Regions from separate parts of the Paenibacillus sp. FSL W8-0426 genome, predicted to be linked through region 2. Evidence: predicted binding sites of a transcription regulator. Region 2 holds the regulator's gene; the other holds the start of a gene.
The links. The regulator LexA, encoded in region 2, represses DNA repair genes until DNA is damaged. The targets are predictions, from matches to a motif close to CGAACATATGTTCG.
Positions count from the first base shown of each region.

Region 1: the regulator LexA is predicted to act here: its motif matches at 2,884-2,897, upstream of recA (recombinase RecA).

Region 1 is NZ_CP150203.1:2,368,061-2,375,247, forward strand. Features, by position in the region: gene MKY59_RS10875 (YajQ family cyclic di-GMP-binding protein) at 1-473, shown strand, start outside; gene pgsA (CDP-diacylglycerol--glycerol-3-phosphate 3-phosphatidyltransferase) at 772-1,359, shown strand; gene MKY59_RS10885 (competence/damage-inducible protein A) at 1,469-2,725, shown strand; gene recA (recombinase RecA) at 2,967-4,031, shown strand; gene MKY59_RS10895 (regulatory protein RecX) at 4,280-5,020, shown strand; gene rny (ribonuclease Y) at 5,329-6,864, shown strand; gene MKY59_RS10905 (TIGR00282 family metallophosphoesterase) at 6,988-7,187, shown strand, end outside.
Region 2 is NZ_CP150203.1:4,094,902-4,102,088, forward strand. Features, by position in the region: gene MKY59_RS18230 (HAD family hydrolase) at 1-532, opposite strand, end outside; gene MKY59_RS18235 (hypothetical protein) at 562-1,074, opposite strand; gene MKY59_RS18240 (DUF896 domain-containing protein) at 1,205-1,414, opposite strand; gene MKY59_RS18245 (LysM peptidoglycan-binding domain-containing protein) at 1,514-1,888, opposite strand; gene lexA (transcriptional repressor LexA) at 2,165-2,791, shown strand; gene MKY59_RS18255 (hypothetical protein) at 3,105-3,386, shown strand; gene MKY59_RS18260 (hypothetical protein) at 4,617-5,474, shown strand; gene glnA (type I glutamate--ammonia ligase) at 6,053-7,187, opposite strand, start outside.

The DNA of each region.
Region 1 (7,187 bases), 1.7 Mb from region 2:
TTGATATCGTGTCCAAAATGGACTTGCAGGAATTGAGCAATGCCGTGACACAGGCCGAAAAGGAAATCAGTACACGATATGACTTCAAAGGCAGCAAAAGCAGCCTCAAGCTGGACAAGGACGCGTTGACGATCATTTCCGACGATGAGGTCAAGCTCAAGGCCGTCATTGATGTGCTTCAATCTAAAATGGTGAAGCGGGGCCTTCCGCTCAAGAACATCGACTACGGCAAAGTGGAGCCTGCTTCCTCCGGTACGGTCCGCCAACGTCTTAGCTTCAAGCAGGGAATCGATCAGGAAGCAGCCAAAAAAATCAATGTGCTGATCCGCGATTCCAAACTGAAAGTGAAAAGCCAGATTCAGGGAGACCAATTGCGGGTAACCGGAAAAAGCAAAAATGATTTGCAGGCTGTCATTCAATTGTTGAATGGAGCCAGCTTGCCGTTGGATTTGCAGTATACCAACCTCAAATAAGCAACAGCTGTTGCAACGTGAGCGATCCAAGGCTTCTTTTTGACACTGCAATGGGCGTATATTATACTAAGTGTGCATTGCTGGCAACCAAGCATATAAGCCCAGTCACCATCGTTTGCTGACTTTGTGAAAAGCAGTACATTACGGATGTCGCCGATACGTTTAAAACGGTGCCTGCGTTTGAACGGTTGGCTTTATTTTGCGTTTTTACATACACCTTATTGCCGGCACAGTCAAAATGATGGATGGGATTAGCGTTCATGTTTGGAGTTTTGGAGGATGAGAGGGAGGGCGTCTTGTGAATTTACCCAACCGGATTACGCTTGCACGTATTTGCTTAATCCCTTTTTTAATGGTGTTTCTGCTGGTGGATTTTCCGTTTTATCCGGAGCCGTTGCAGCTCGGAAGTTTCTCGCTTCCTTATAATCAATTGATTGCTGCGGTCATCTTCATCATTGCGGCAAGCACGGATGGCATTGACGGATATCTGGCGCGGAAAAACAATATGGTTACCAATCTTGGCAAATTGCTCGATCCGCTTGCGGACAAGCTGTTGGTAACCGCGGTGCTGATTTCTCTGGTCGAGATGGGCAAGCTGGATTCCTGGATTGCGGTCGTGATCATCAGCCGGGAATTTGCGGTTACCGGTTTGCGCCAAATCGCTTTGCTGGACGGTTCGGTCGTAGCAGCCAGCGCGTGGGGCAAATTGAAAACCGTCGTGCAGATTGCGGCAATCGTGCTGCTGCTGCTGAATAACTTCCCATTCTTCTTCCTGGGGATTCATGTGGACGTTATCGCAGTCTGGGCAGCGGCATTGATTACGATCTGGTCCGGAATCGACTATTTCATCAAAAATAAAAATTTGCTGAAGTTGTCTGAAGTATAACGTTTTACAGGTGAAAAAGGGTAATGAATGGCAGAATGCATCGCAAAGGGCAATAGGGACAAATCCTATTGCCCTTTGATCACTCGCGATACGTACAGGAGGATGTTCAATGAAGGCTGAAATCATAGCAGTAGGAACCGAGCTTTTGCTTGGGCAAATCGTAAATACGAATGCTAGATACCTTTCCCGCGAGCTTGCTGCGATCGGGATCGATGTCTATTTTCAAACTGTCGTTGGGGATAATCTGGGCCGGCTCAGCGAGGCCATTCGGATTGCACAAGGGCGTGCCGACGTTATCCTGTTCTCGGGAGGTATCGGCCCTACGCAGGATGACTTGACCAAGGATGCCCTGGCAGCCGTACTCGGACGGCAGCTTCATATTGACCGCTTGTCCATGGACAAAATCGAGAAGTTTTTCCTGGACCGCAATGTGGACATGACCGAAAATAACCGCCGTCAAGCGATCGTCATCGAAGGTGGAACGCCGCTGGCCAATGAGACGGGCCTTGCTGCCGGAAACGCCATTTCGGATCAGGGCAAACATTATATCGTCATGCCTGGGCCGCCGAAGGAGCTCATTCCGATGTTTGAACAACAAGTGAAGCCATGGCTGTTCCAGCATGTTCTGACGACCGAAATGCCGATTTATTCCCGCATGCTGAAATTTGCGGGAATTGGCGAGTCCGCACTGGAGGATCGGCTGCTGGACCTGATTGATGGACAAACGGATCCGACGATTGCCCCTTACGCAAGCGAGGGCGAAGTCACGGTCCGCGTATCCACCAAAGCGCCGAGCGAGGGCGAAGCAAAGGTGAAGCTGGATGCGATGGAGGTCCAAATCCGGGAAAGGCTGCCTGAGCATCTCTACGCTAATGAGGATGTGCCTATCGAACATGCGATTGTCACGATGATGACGGACATGGGGCTGACGCTTAGTGCTGCGGAGAGCTGCACGGGAGGCCTTGTCATGCAGAGCCTGACATCGATTCCGGGGAGCGCGTCCATTTTGAAGGGTGGCATCGTGTGTTATTCCAATGAGTTAAAAGAGAAGCTTTTGAACGTGCCGCACAATTATTTGGAAGGTGAAGACGCCCCTGGAGCCGTGAGTCCCGAGGTGGCCAAGGTTTTGGCAGAGCAGGTCCGGATGATCGGGGACGCCGATTTTGGCCTGTCGGTGACCGGTGTTGCCGGGCCTGGATATTCGGAGCGCAAACCGCCGGGACTTGTGTTCATCGGGCTGGCCCAGCGGGACAAAGAAACGGAAATCCATGAACTGCGGATCAACGGCAATCGTGAGACGGTGCGGATTCGTTCCGCCAAAGCTATATTGTATCGTCTGTGGCGCAAATTGGTCGATATGGACTAATTTTGGCGTTCGTGATTGCCTTTGTGAGCGTGGACCGGTATAATGGAGAAAGACGGAAGAACCGCACAATCAGGCTTTACAGCCTCGTTTGCGGTTCTTTTTTCTGTTTTGCTGATAGGCTTCATGGAGGAGAGGCGCCTCGTCCATCGTAAAAAAAACGAATGTATGTTCGAAAAAATGCTTGGCAAACGTGTTAAAACAAGGTATCATTATAGTATAAACAGTAAAGGGTGTGAACATATTGTCAGACCGTCGTGCCGCGCTTGATATGGCGCTCCGTCAAATAGAGAAGCAATTTGGTAAAGGTTCCATCATGAAATTGGGAGAATCCACTCACATGCAAGTGGAAATTATCCCCAGCGGATCCTTGGCTCTTGATATTGCATTAGGAACAGGTGGCCTTCCGAAAGGCCGTATTGTTGAAATATATGGACCGGAATCTTCCGGTAAAACAACCGTTGCCCTGCATGCCATTGCAGAGGTGCAAAAAGTGGGTGGACAAGCTGCATTTATCGACGCAGAGCATGCGCTTGATCCGCTGTATGCCAGCAAATTGGGCGTAAACATTGATGAACTGCTTCTTTCCCAGCCGGACACGGGTGAACAGGCGTTGGAGATTGCAGAAGCATTGGTTCGCAGCGGTGCTGTTGACATCATCGTTGTAGACTCGGTTGCCGCCTTGGTACCAAAAGCTGAAATCGAAGGTGAGATGGGTGACTCCCACGTTGGTTTGCAAGCCCGTTTGATGTCCCAGGCGCTTCGTAAGCTTTCGGGTGCCATCAGCAAATCGAAAACGATCGCGATCTTTATCAACCAGCTTCGTGAAAAAGTAGGCGTCATGTTCGGTAACCCTGAAACGACCCCAGGCGGACGGGCCTTGAAATTCTATTCTACAGTACGTCTGGACGTACGTCGCGTAGAAAGCATCAAGTCAGGTAACGATATCATCGGTAACCGTACGCGTATCAAAGTTGTTAAAAATAAGGTGGCCCCTCCATTCAAACAGGCTGAAGTGGATATCATGTACGGCGAAGGTATTTCCAGAGAGGGAAGTCTCATTGATATCGCTACAGAGCTTGATATCGTGAATAAGAGTGGTGCATGGTATTCTTACGAAGGTGAACGCCTTGGACAAGGGCGCGAGAATGCCAAGCAGTTCATTAAAGAGCACACCGAAATTTCTAACGTTATTGAGCAAAAAATCCGTGAAGCAAGCAATTTGACAACGGTAGTTCCGGCTCCGACCAATGAACAATTGAAAGAGGAAGAGGAAGAAGAACAGGAATTGTTTGAACTGAACGAGTAGTCTTTTCCTTTCTCGCGGATGACCGAAGTGAAAATAGGCGTTTGAATTCATCGTACTGTTTTAACAGCCCCTGTCCAATCATTGGACAGGGGCTGTTAGCATGCATACCGCAGTTCATGGTATGTTATTGATATCCATAAAGTTCACATGTGGAGTTAGTTTTTTGCCTGATATTATAGTGGCATTGAAATTGCACTTTTTAAGGAGTCTGGGAAGGGCGTTTTGAAGGAAGGTAGAAGGGAGAGCGCATGGACAACACAGAGAAAGAACAGTGGGAAGCGGAACATGAACCGGAGGGGATCGCCGATTTTCCGGATAACGAGGAACTCGTAATTACACGCGTGGACAGGCTGAAGAGCCGGGAAGCACGGTATCGCATCACTTTTGGGACGTACTCGTTAACCGTACTGGAAGACGTTATGATCAAGTATCGCATGACCAAAGGGAATACGTTTGTGAAGCGGGATTTGGAAAAAATCGTTGTGGCGGACGAGCGCCAGCGCATCTATGTGCAGTCATTGCGATATCTTGAACATAAGCAGCGGACCCGGCGAGAATTGGCCCAGAAGCTTCAACAAAAACAGTTTGAGGTAACATTGATTGAAGATGTGCTGGATCAGCTGGAGCGGGAGAAACTCGTTGATGATCAGTGGTTTGCAAAGGAATGGACGAGACAGCGTATGACAGGCCAGCGGAAGGGAAAACTGTGGATAAGGCAGGAACTGCGCCAAAAAGGCGTATCCAATGATCTCATTGCCGAGGCTTTGCAAGAAGTTAGCGCGCACGATGAGTTTGAAACTGCCCTGCTAGCAGGTCGAAAAAAGTGGAAGCAGGTTAAAGGTGACATTTCCGAAAAAAAACGTAAAACATTTCCCTTTCTGGTTCGCCGCGGATTTCCCATGGATATGGTTCGTCGTGCGGTGAATGTTCTGATCGAGGAAGATGGCGAGACGGACAACGAAGAGCATGAAAGTTGGTTATGGGATTAACAGGACGATGTGCCAGGTTGCATTCTCTTGACAATTTATTTCGTCAAATACTAAAATGGACATGAGTCTGTAAGAATTGGGTAACCCTTTTTCCTTCCAAAAAAGCGGTTTCCGATTTCCAGGACTTTCAACCATTCATTGACTATGGTTCGCTTGAGAAGGCGGATAGTACGTGGAAACATGTACACTTGAAATGAAAATCGGCGGGGGATCGCCGTGAGTATTCGTATTCCCAAAATATGCGAGGTTTGAAAACAGAAAAAAGACCCAAGGAATGCCTTGGAGGAACCAACGAGGAGGTGAACAGTATGATAATCACGATCGTTCTCGTTGTAGCCGCGCTATTCATTGGGTTCGGAGTCGGATATTTTATTCGCAAATCTCTTGCAGAGGCCAAAATTTCCAGTGCGGAACAAGCTGCCGTACAAATCGTTGAAAATGCGAAAAAAGAGGCAGAGGCGCTGAAAAAAGAGACGGTGCTGGAAGCAAAAGACGAAATCCATCGCATTCGCGCCGAAGCTGAAAAAGACACTCGTGAACGTCGAAATGAAATTCAACGACAAGAAAGACGATTGTTGCAAAAAGAAGAGTCGCTGGATAAAAAGATGGAATCACTCGAACGTAAAGAAGAGCAAGTGGCTAACAAAGAGAAACGCATTGATGAGACACAGCAGCAAATTGAAATGATTTACAAAAGCCAGGTTACGGAGCTGGAGCGTATCTCCAACCTCACCATGGAAGACGCACGCAGTATCATACTGTCCAACGTAGAGCAGGAAGTCCGTCATGAGACGGCTCAGATGATCAAGGACATTGAACAGCAGGCGAAGGAAGAGGCGGACAAAAAATCCCGCGAAATTATTACCCTGGCCATCCAGCGTTGCGCGGCAGATCACGTGGCAGAAACGACGGTATCTGTTGTAACGCTTCCGAATGAAGAGATGAAAGGCCGGATTATCGGTCGTGAAGGACGAAACATCCGTGCACTAGAAACCCTTACCGGGATTGACCTCATTATCGATGATACGCCAGAAGCAGTCATTCTGTCGGGCTTTGACCCGATTCGCCGTGAAATTGCCCGTACAGCCCTGGAGAAACTGGTGGCAGACGGACGTATTCATCCGGCACGCATTGAAGAGATGGTGGAGAAATCCCGCAAAGAAGTGGATGAGCGTATCCGTGAATACGGTGAGCAAGCTACGTTCGAGGTGGGCGTACACGGTCTGCATCCGGATTTGATCAAAATTTTGGGCAGATTGAAATTCCGTACAAGCTATGGTCAGAACGTCTTGAAACATTCAATGGAAGTCGCCTACTTGGCTGGATTGATGGCTGGCGAGCTTGGAGAAGATGTTACGCTGGCAAGACGTGCCGGATTATTGCATGATATCGGTAAAGCGCTGGATCACGAAGTGGAAGGATCACACGTCGAAATCGGCGTGGAACTGGCGAAGAAATACAAGGAGCACCCTGTTGTCATCAACAGCATCGCTTCCCATCATGGGGATTGCGAGGCAACTTCGGTTATTGCCATGCTGGTTGGAGCAGCAGATGCCTTATCCGCAGCAAGACCAGGCGCACGCCGCGAAACACTGGAAACGTATATCAAACGACTGGAGAAGCTGGAAGAAATTTCGGAATCGTTCGAAGGTGTCGAGAAATCGTATGCCATTCAGGCCGGCCGCGAAGTTCGCGTCATGGTGCAGCCTGATAAAATCGACGATGCGGAAGCTTTCCGCCTTGCACGTGACATCACCAAGATGATCGAGAACGAGCTCGATTATCCGGGACACATCAAAGTCACCGTGATCCGGGAAACCCGGGCGGTTGAATACGCAAAATAGATCATTTCGAAAAGTGGCCGCGATTGTGGCCGCTTTTCTTATTTATGCACGTTACCGTTGCTTTTGGCGCATAACATGTTTAATCCGGATTCAGATATGGTAAGTAATGAAGGAGGCAATACATTGAAAGTTCTTTTTATCGGTGACATCGTAGGAAACGTCGGGCGCAAAGCGTTGAAAGAAAATCTGCCTTACCTTAAAAACAAGTACAAGCCGCATGTCGTCATCGTCAATGGCGAGAACGCGGCGGCAGGCCGCGGGATTACCGGAGCGATTGCGAACGAATTTTTTAACTGGGGCGTGCATGGCATAACGCTGGGCAA
Region 2 (7,187 bases):
GATCAAAAAATGGAGCCAATTCGGGCACGCCGTCCAATTTTTCTTGCTGCAAAGCAGGACAACCATTCGTTAAAAGCAGCAATTTGTAATTCCCTTGCAGTTCACGCAGCGTATCCATCGTTTCTTCGTAGATATGGGGTCTCGCTCGACGCTCAGCCGCAAATTGTTCAGCCAAACGCTCGGCTAATTCCTCTTGGTCTACGCCCAATTTCAACAAGCCACGTCGCCATGACTCCTTCCGATACACCGGAGCGAGCTGTTCCAACTGGCGGAATTCCGCTTGTTCTCCTCCTGTGAAATTGGCCCAAAGACCTTCAAAAGGATTGATTCCAATCATCTTGGTAAACGGAAACGTTTCGTAAGATTCGTACAAGTTACGAGCTTCATTGCGAACGGCTTCTTCAAGCTTTTCCGGATCTATGCCCGTTTCTTGGGCTGCCACAAGACATGTCTCATGAAAAGCTTCTCTTACACTGCGCTCATCCCACAACAAAGTATCATCAAGGTCGAACAAAATCGCTTTCAACGCCATCCCGGTCATCTTCCCCTTTATGCAATGGATTACTTTTTATCGATTGTTTCCACGGTGATCTGATGTGCTTTGGCAAATTTAAGAAGACGCTCTGCAAGCGCATCGGTATCGTAACGGTTAATCAGTTTCGTAAATACCCATCGTTTTCCACGGCTGTTGTGCTCAATGACCACTGTGCCTGGTTCAATACGGAATCTGACAATATCGTCCACGCCAATGGAGCGCTCGCGGTTTCCTTTGAGCGTCACGATTCGATTGCTGCTCACTTTAACGTAAGGTCGGCGCAGAAAGAAAATGAACGCCAAAAATACGTATAACAGCATCGTTACCCAGTCCCAGGTCGTCATGGAAGTTTGGGTAAGAAACGTGCTCATAAACAAATAAAGCACAGCAAGCCCCAACAAAAATACGGGAAACAGAAGACTGCGGCCTTTAAATACGTCTTCTCCCGGTGTTCCTGATACAGGTTGGCCATTTTTCTTGCGCTGTTGATTCAATTGTTTCGAATTTCTTCGAACCGTTCTCTCGAACGAACGAGCCATGAAAATCCCCCTTATATGTTCTTTTATGCAGGTCGGCACAACAACGATTAGCCAACACTTCCCCCTATATTATGGACACTCAAATATAAACAGAAGAAACCTAGATATCACAAGGATAGCTTAGGTTTCTCTAGTGTTTGAGTTTGCCCTGGCGGCCCTGATCGTTCTCGTCATCAACAATTTCAATGGAATCCAGCTGCTGTCTGAAATTGTTGCGAATGTTGTTCAAATAAATTTCTCTGAGTTTGGCGCGTTCTTCAAGTTCTTCTTCTGTCAATCCAGTGGATTTATGTTTGCGAGCCAACTCATTAATGCGTCCTACCAGGCGATCTATATCCAAACTTGTCCCCTCCAAAAATACAAAGTCACATTAACTTTGACATGTTCGGGTCTGCTTGTCAAGATTGATGCATAACCAGGGTGCAAATCTTCTATATAATTATTTAAAGCGAGGTAATTCCAACACTTGCCCGACTTGAATTGAACTTGTTTGTAACTGATTTGCTTCCTTAATTGCTTCTATATATACACGCGTATCCATATTTTCCGGTTTGTGTTCCAACGAGATGCTCCACAGCGTTTCCCCTTGAGACACCGCCACCTTACCACCAGGAATCAAATTTTCCTCATCACCTGCGAACACTGTTAGCACTGCGCTGCAGCCAATAATGACGATCAATGAAACGATCGTTAATTTTAATAGCAGAGCTGCTGCCTTGTTCTGAATCAGCCGTTTCTTTAGCAATCCCATATTGGATTTGACAGCCTCTGTATTGACAGGTTCGTAAATGCTTTGATAAGTGGAATATCTCATGGTTCCTTCGCCCTCCAAACATTTGTTCCGGTTCGTTGAAATCAATATAGCACGAACACATGTTTCATACAATAGTTTTTTAGAACAATTGTTCGCTCTTTTTTTGAGCATGGCGTTACAGCGGGATACGTCCAAAATTCGATGCATCGACGACGATTCAAACCAACCCTCCACGAAAACGTTGATTTTATCGCTTTTTTTTAGAACTTATGTTTGTACGAACGGTAGTTCTATGTTATAATTTTCCCAAACGTTACTAAATGGGGTTGATACGGTATGTCGAAGATATCCAGCAGGCAACAGGCTATTCTGGAGTTTATACGCAATGAAGTCCGGTTGAAGGGGTATCCTCCTTCCGTACGAGAGATTGGTGAAGCCGTCGGGTTGGCATCCAGTTCAACCGTCCACGGTCATTTGGATCGATTGGAGAAAAAAGGACTAATCAGACGCGACCCAACGAAACCTCGGGCGATTGAACTGCTCAGCCAAGAAGAGTCCGAGCATTCACATCAGTTTGCCCATAGCGTCGCTCGTGTTCCCGTTGTCGGTAAAGTAACGGCAGGGGTACCGATTACGGCAACCGAGAACATTGAAGACTACTTCCCGCTTCCAACACACTATGTCGGCGAACAGAAAGTCTTTATGTTATCCGTTGTCGGAGACAGCATGATCGATGCAGGCATCGTCAATGGAGACTATGTCATCGTTCGCCAGCAGCAAACGGCGGATAACGGCGATATCGTCGTCGCCATGACGGAAGAAGACGAAGCGACGGTAAAGACGTTTTATAAAGAAAAGGATCATATTCGTCTGCAACCGGAAAATGCCACTTTCGAGCCATTGCGTCTCAAACATGTCAGCATTTTGGGCAAGGTCATCGGTCTTTTCCGTGATATTCACTAATTTTGCGCAACATTTCACATCATGAATGACTACAACAAGAGGCTGGCCCGTTTAATGGGTCAACCTCTTTTTTTATGTCTTAGATATTGTGAATCCCCCCCCTCCTCCTCCGACTCCATTCCGGAAACTTCCATCTTCTTCTCATTCGATAAGAGGTTATTCGTGATTTTCCACGATTCATGATAATAAAGAAGATTGCAGAATAAAATTTTTCTTAATTATATTCTCAGAACACATGTTCCTATGTTATCATCTAGTCAAAGTTCATGTAATGAGCACAAGTTATACCGGCTTCAAAGAAAGGAGATAAAACATGAATCTATATAAATTCGAATTGACAGTGAATGGATTTCCACTGCGCGTCCATTTTAGTGCAACGGAAGAAAGCGGATTACGATGGTGCAAACGAACCGCTTCTGACTTCCAAAGGAATGTTGCCAATTTAGAGATAAAAGTTTCTGTACATAAAAAAGAGAAACAAAAGAATGCATGGGAATATCATGGAAAACCATATCTGTATGATCGAACTTTGCGAAAAAAACCTCTACCAGCGAACCACATAGCAGAAGATGATTCAATGACAGCTATACAATAATAACTTGAAAAACCCCTCACGCCATATGGCGCAAGTGATTAGGGATTCTAGTACAGCGTGATATATTGATCGCGTGTTTACAGCAAATCATAGCTTTTCATGACTTAGGGGAGTTTTTGGGGATAAACTGGGGGACAGTTAAAAAAATGAGCAATGAGACTTTTTATCATCTCATTGCTTATTTTAAGTAATACTTTTATTTTGTATACCCAACAGAAGCGATATAAATCAAATCAAAAATTCACTATATTTTGCACCTGTGGAACGCTGATTCAAAAATCAGCGCCCCAACTAGAATCCCATATTATTTGTAGGTAGAGAAAATTATTTAAATAGATCTAAAATTTTCGATAACACTTTAAACGATAACACAGTGACTAGCAGTATCCATACCCATTCCATAAAACTCCGCTTTGTACGTTTATTATTGCTCATTAAGATAATCCTTCTCGGGAATCACCTTGGGTACCTACCCTGACATTCTAATATGATACGAAGGAAATAACAAGTAATTAAGTAATTATTCGATTACGTACCCTTTGTAAAGGACTTTTCAAAGTGTCTATCTTATAGAATACAGTTTAAAATAAACTTAGCGGGGCCTTTGTTTAAATGAAATAACCTACTGTAAGTGAGTGTGGTGTAAAACAACAGCCCCTGTCTTCATCATTTCTCACATAGCATAACAACAAGAAGGCATTACGATACCTGGAAACCAAGCTGCTTGTGTATATCACCTGATGCAACAACCAAGTATCCTACCAACTGCCTTTGCCTCAACATCCCTTTTACCTCACTACGAATCGATAATACTTTTTGGATCAACATTTATCCACCTCTGTTCCCCTAAATTCAAACTTATCTTTAAAATATCTATTACCCGCGATCCTCACAGATACATGATCGGATGCTTCTAAATTACACCATAGTCCATAATTTCTTCTAGGTCCTGTGAAAAAGCCAGACAGATACACGAGTCTGGCATAAAGCAAAGACAAAAAAGTCTGTTTCCGATTTACGATATGTATTATTCATATACTCTTAGGCCACCTAACATATAAAGATATCACCAATATTACAATCAGTATATCGAATCCCACTATTTACACAAAACCATTTTAACACCTTGTTTGTTGTAATTATTGAGCACCCCAAAACGAGTCCCTCTCTGAATAAATTCCTTGATTTTTGTAAAAATAAGTTTAAATACTTTTATAATGGAGGATAACAATGGTCGCTATTCAACATACTGATGGACTCTTATTTAAAACAAGAGCTGGTTATTTCTTGAATACTGACAATGGTACTGGTCCTGTTGTTAAAATGCAGAAAGAGGCAAACCGCAATCCCGGGGTTAGTGATGAAATATGGTTCATTGAGCGGTTAGATGGCGCTGGTTCGATTCAACCGGGAGAACCAATTTTAATAAAATCGCGAGCTGGTTATTTCCTGAATACTGACCACGGTATCGGTCCTGTTGTTAAAATGCAGAAAGAAGCAAACCGTGATCCCGGGGTTAGTGATGAAATATGGTTCATTGAGCGGCTAGATGGCGCTGGTTCGATTCAACCGGGAGAACCAATTTTAATAAAATCGCGAGCTGGTTATTTCCTGAATACTGACCACGGTACCGGTCCTGTTGTTAAAATGCAGAAAGAAGCAAACCGTGATCCCGGGGTTAGTGATGAAATATGGTTTACTGAGTTAATAGTTCAAAATGACGAAGTACAACCTTGTTCAGATGGGAAGGGGGAATTTATTTATTCTGGGACGGCAAGTGTCGATATTGTCTCTGTAGATTACAAAATTTATGAGTGTGAAATTGAGTTGTTACCTAAAATAATCGGAATAAGAACTGGAGGAGAATATTTTCTAAGAAAAGGAAATAATTCAGTTACTGCCACATGGCCTGAAGCAGACGGGATTACCAGATATCAATTTAAAGCATGGGTCAATAACAAAGAGCTGTGGGTAGAAATTGAACATCAACACAAAACTGTAGAAGTTAGTATACCGCCAAAGACTCATTGGACAAAAACAGCAGGAGCTAAAACCAAATTAGGTTCTTGGTCTAACTTAAAAATATAGGATGACTATAAAAGAGCCCCTTTGGGGTTCTTTTAATGTAAAGGTTATTATCATTTTGAATGGCCTGCCACGTATGCGATCTTCGGTAAGCTACCACTCATGGAGCGCAAGGCGAATCTTCACTGCCTCAATTTGCCGTCCAGTAGCTTTGGAATTGTGTTACACATTGAAGGCGCAGGAGAAAGGTTTAACAGGACCGTTGAAATCATCAAGTTATGCTGAAATAGAACAGGCCGTAATTCAAGGAAAGTTGGAGCGGAACCCATGTAAAGGTTCTATTATTAAAGAGATGCGAAGAAAGAAGTCAGTTGATTTCACTGCCTCTGAGGATATAACTAATTTTCTTCACGCAGCTAGAGAGTTTTGATATATCTACTGGATATTCTTCGAGTTGCTCCTGTAACTGATAAACCGATCATCAACAAATACGAGCTATATACCTCAAATACTCTTGGTTCAGACAAACAAAAAAACATGGGGACGTTTGGGGGATACACCTCAATAGAAGCGTAATCTCCTCACTAAACGTCCCCATATGAAATCTCATTAAACCCCGTGATTACAAGGTTTTAACCCAATTAGTACAGCGTGATATATTGATCGCGTTCCCATTGGTGAACTTGCGTGCGGTACATATCCCACTCGATTTCTTTCAACTCATAGAAGTGAGCCAAAGCGTGGTCGCCGAGCGCGTCGCAGATGACTTCGCTGCGGATCAGCTCATTAAGAGCTTCTTTCAGGTCAGCCGGCAAGCTTGGGATGCCTTCTTCCACACGCTCTTCTTCGGACATGATATAGATGTTGCGGTCGATTGGAGCCGGCAAAGGAAGCTCGCGTTTGATGCCGTCCAAGCCTGCTTTCAACATCACAGCCAGTGCCAAGTATGGGTTCGCAGCCGGATCCGGGTTGCGCACTTCGACGCGTGTGCTGAGACCGCGGGAAGCCGGAATACGAATCATTGGACTGCGGTTACTTGCAGACCATGCTACGTAACAAGGTGCTTCGTAACCAGGTACAAGACGTTTGTAGGAGTTTACGCTAGGATTCGTGATCGCCGCGTATGCACGAGCATGCTTCAGCATTCCTGCCATGTAATGGCGAGCGGTTTTGCTAAGGCCAAGCTCATCGGACTCGTCCACGAACGCGTTCTCATTGCCTTTGAACAGGGATTGGTTACAGTGCATACCGGAACCGTTCATGCCGAACAACGGTTTTGGCATGAATGTAGCATGCAATCCGTGCTGGCGAGCAATCGTTTTAACGACCAGTTTGAACGTTTGGATTTGGTCAGCCGCTTTCAACGCATCCGCGTATTTGAAGTCGATCTCGTGCTGACCTGGAGCTACCTCGTGATGGGAAGCTTCAATTTCAAAGCCCATTTCTTCGAGCGTAATAACGATGTCACGACGGCAGTTTTCGCCAAGATCCGTTGGAGCCAGATCGAAATAACCGCCTTGGTCGTTCAATTCGTTGGTTGGGTTACCTTTTTCATCGGTCTTGAACAAGAAAAACTCTGGCTCAGGCCCGACATTCATCGCTGTAAAGCCCATTTCTTCCGCATCCTTCAGGCTGCGTTTCAGAATGCCGCGCGGATCTCCAGGGAACGGCGTTCCGTCCGGCAAGTATACGTCGCAAATCATGCGAGCAACGCGGTTGTCGGCCACCCATGGGAAAATGAGCCAAGTATCGAGATCCGGATAGAGGTACATATCG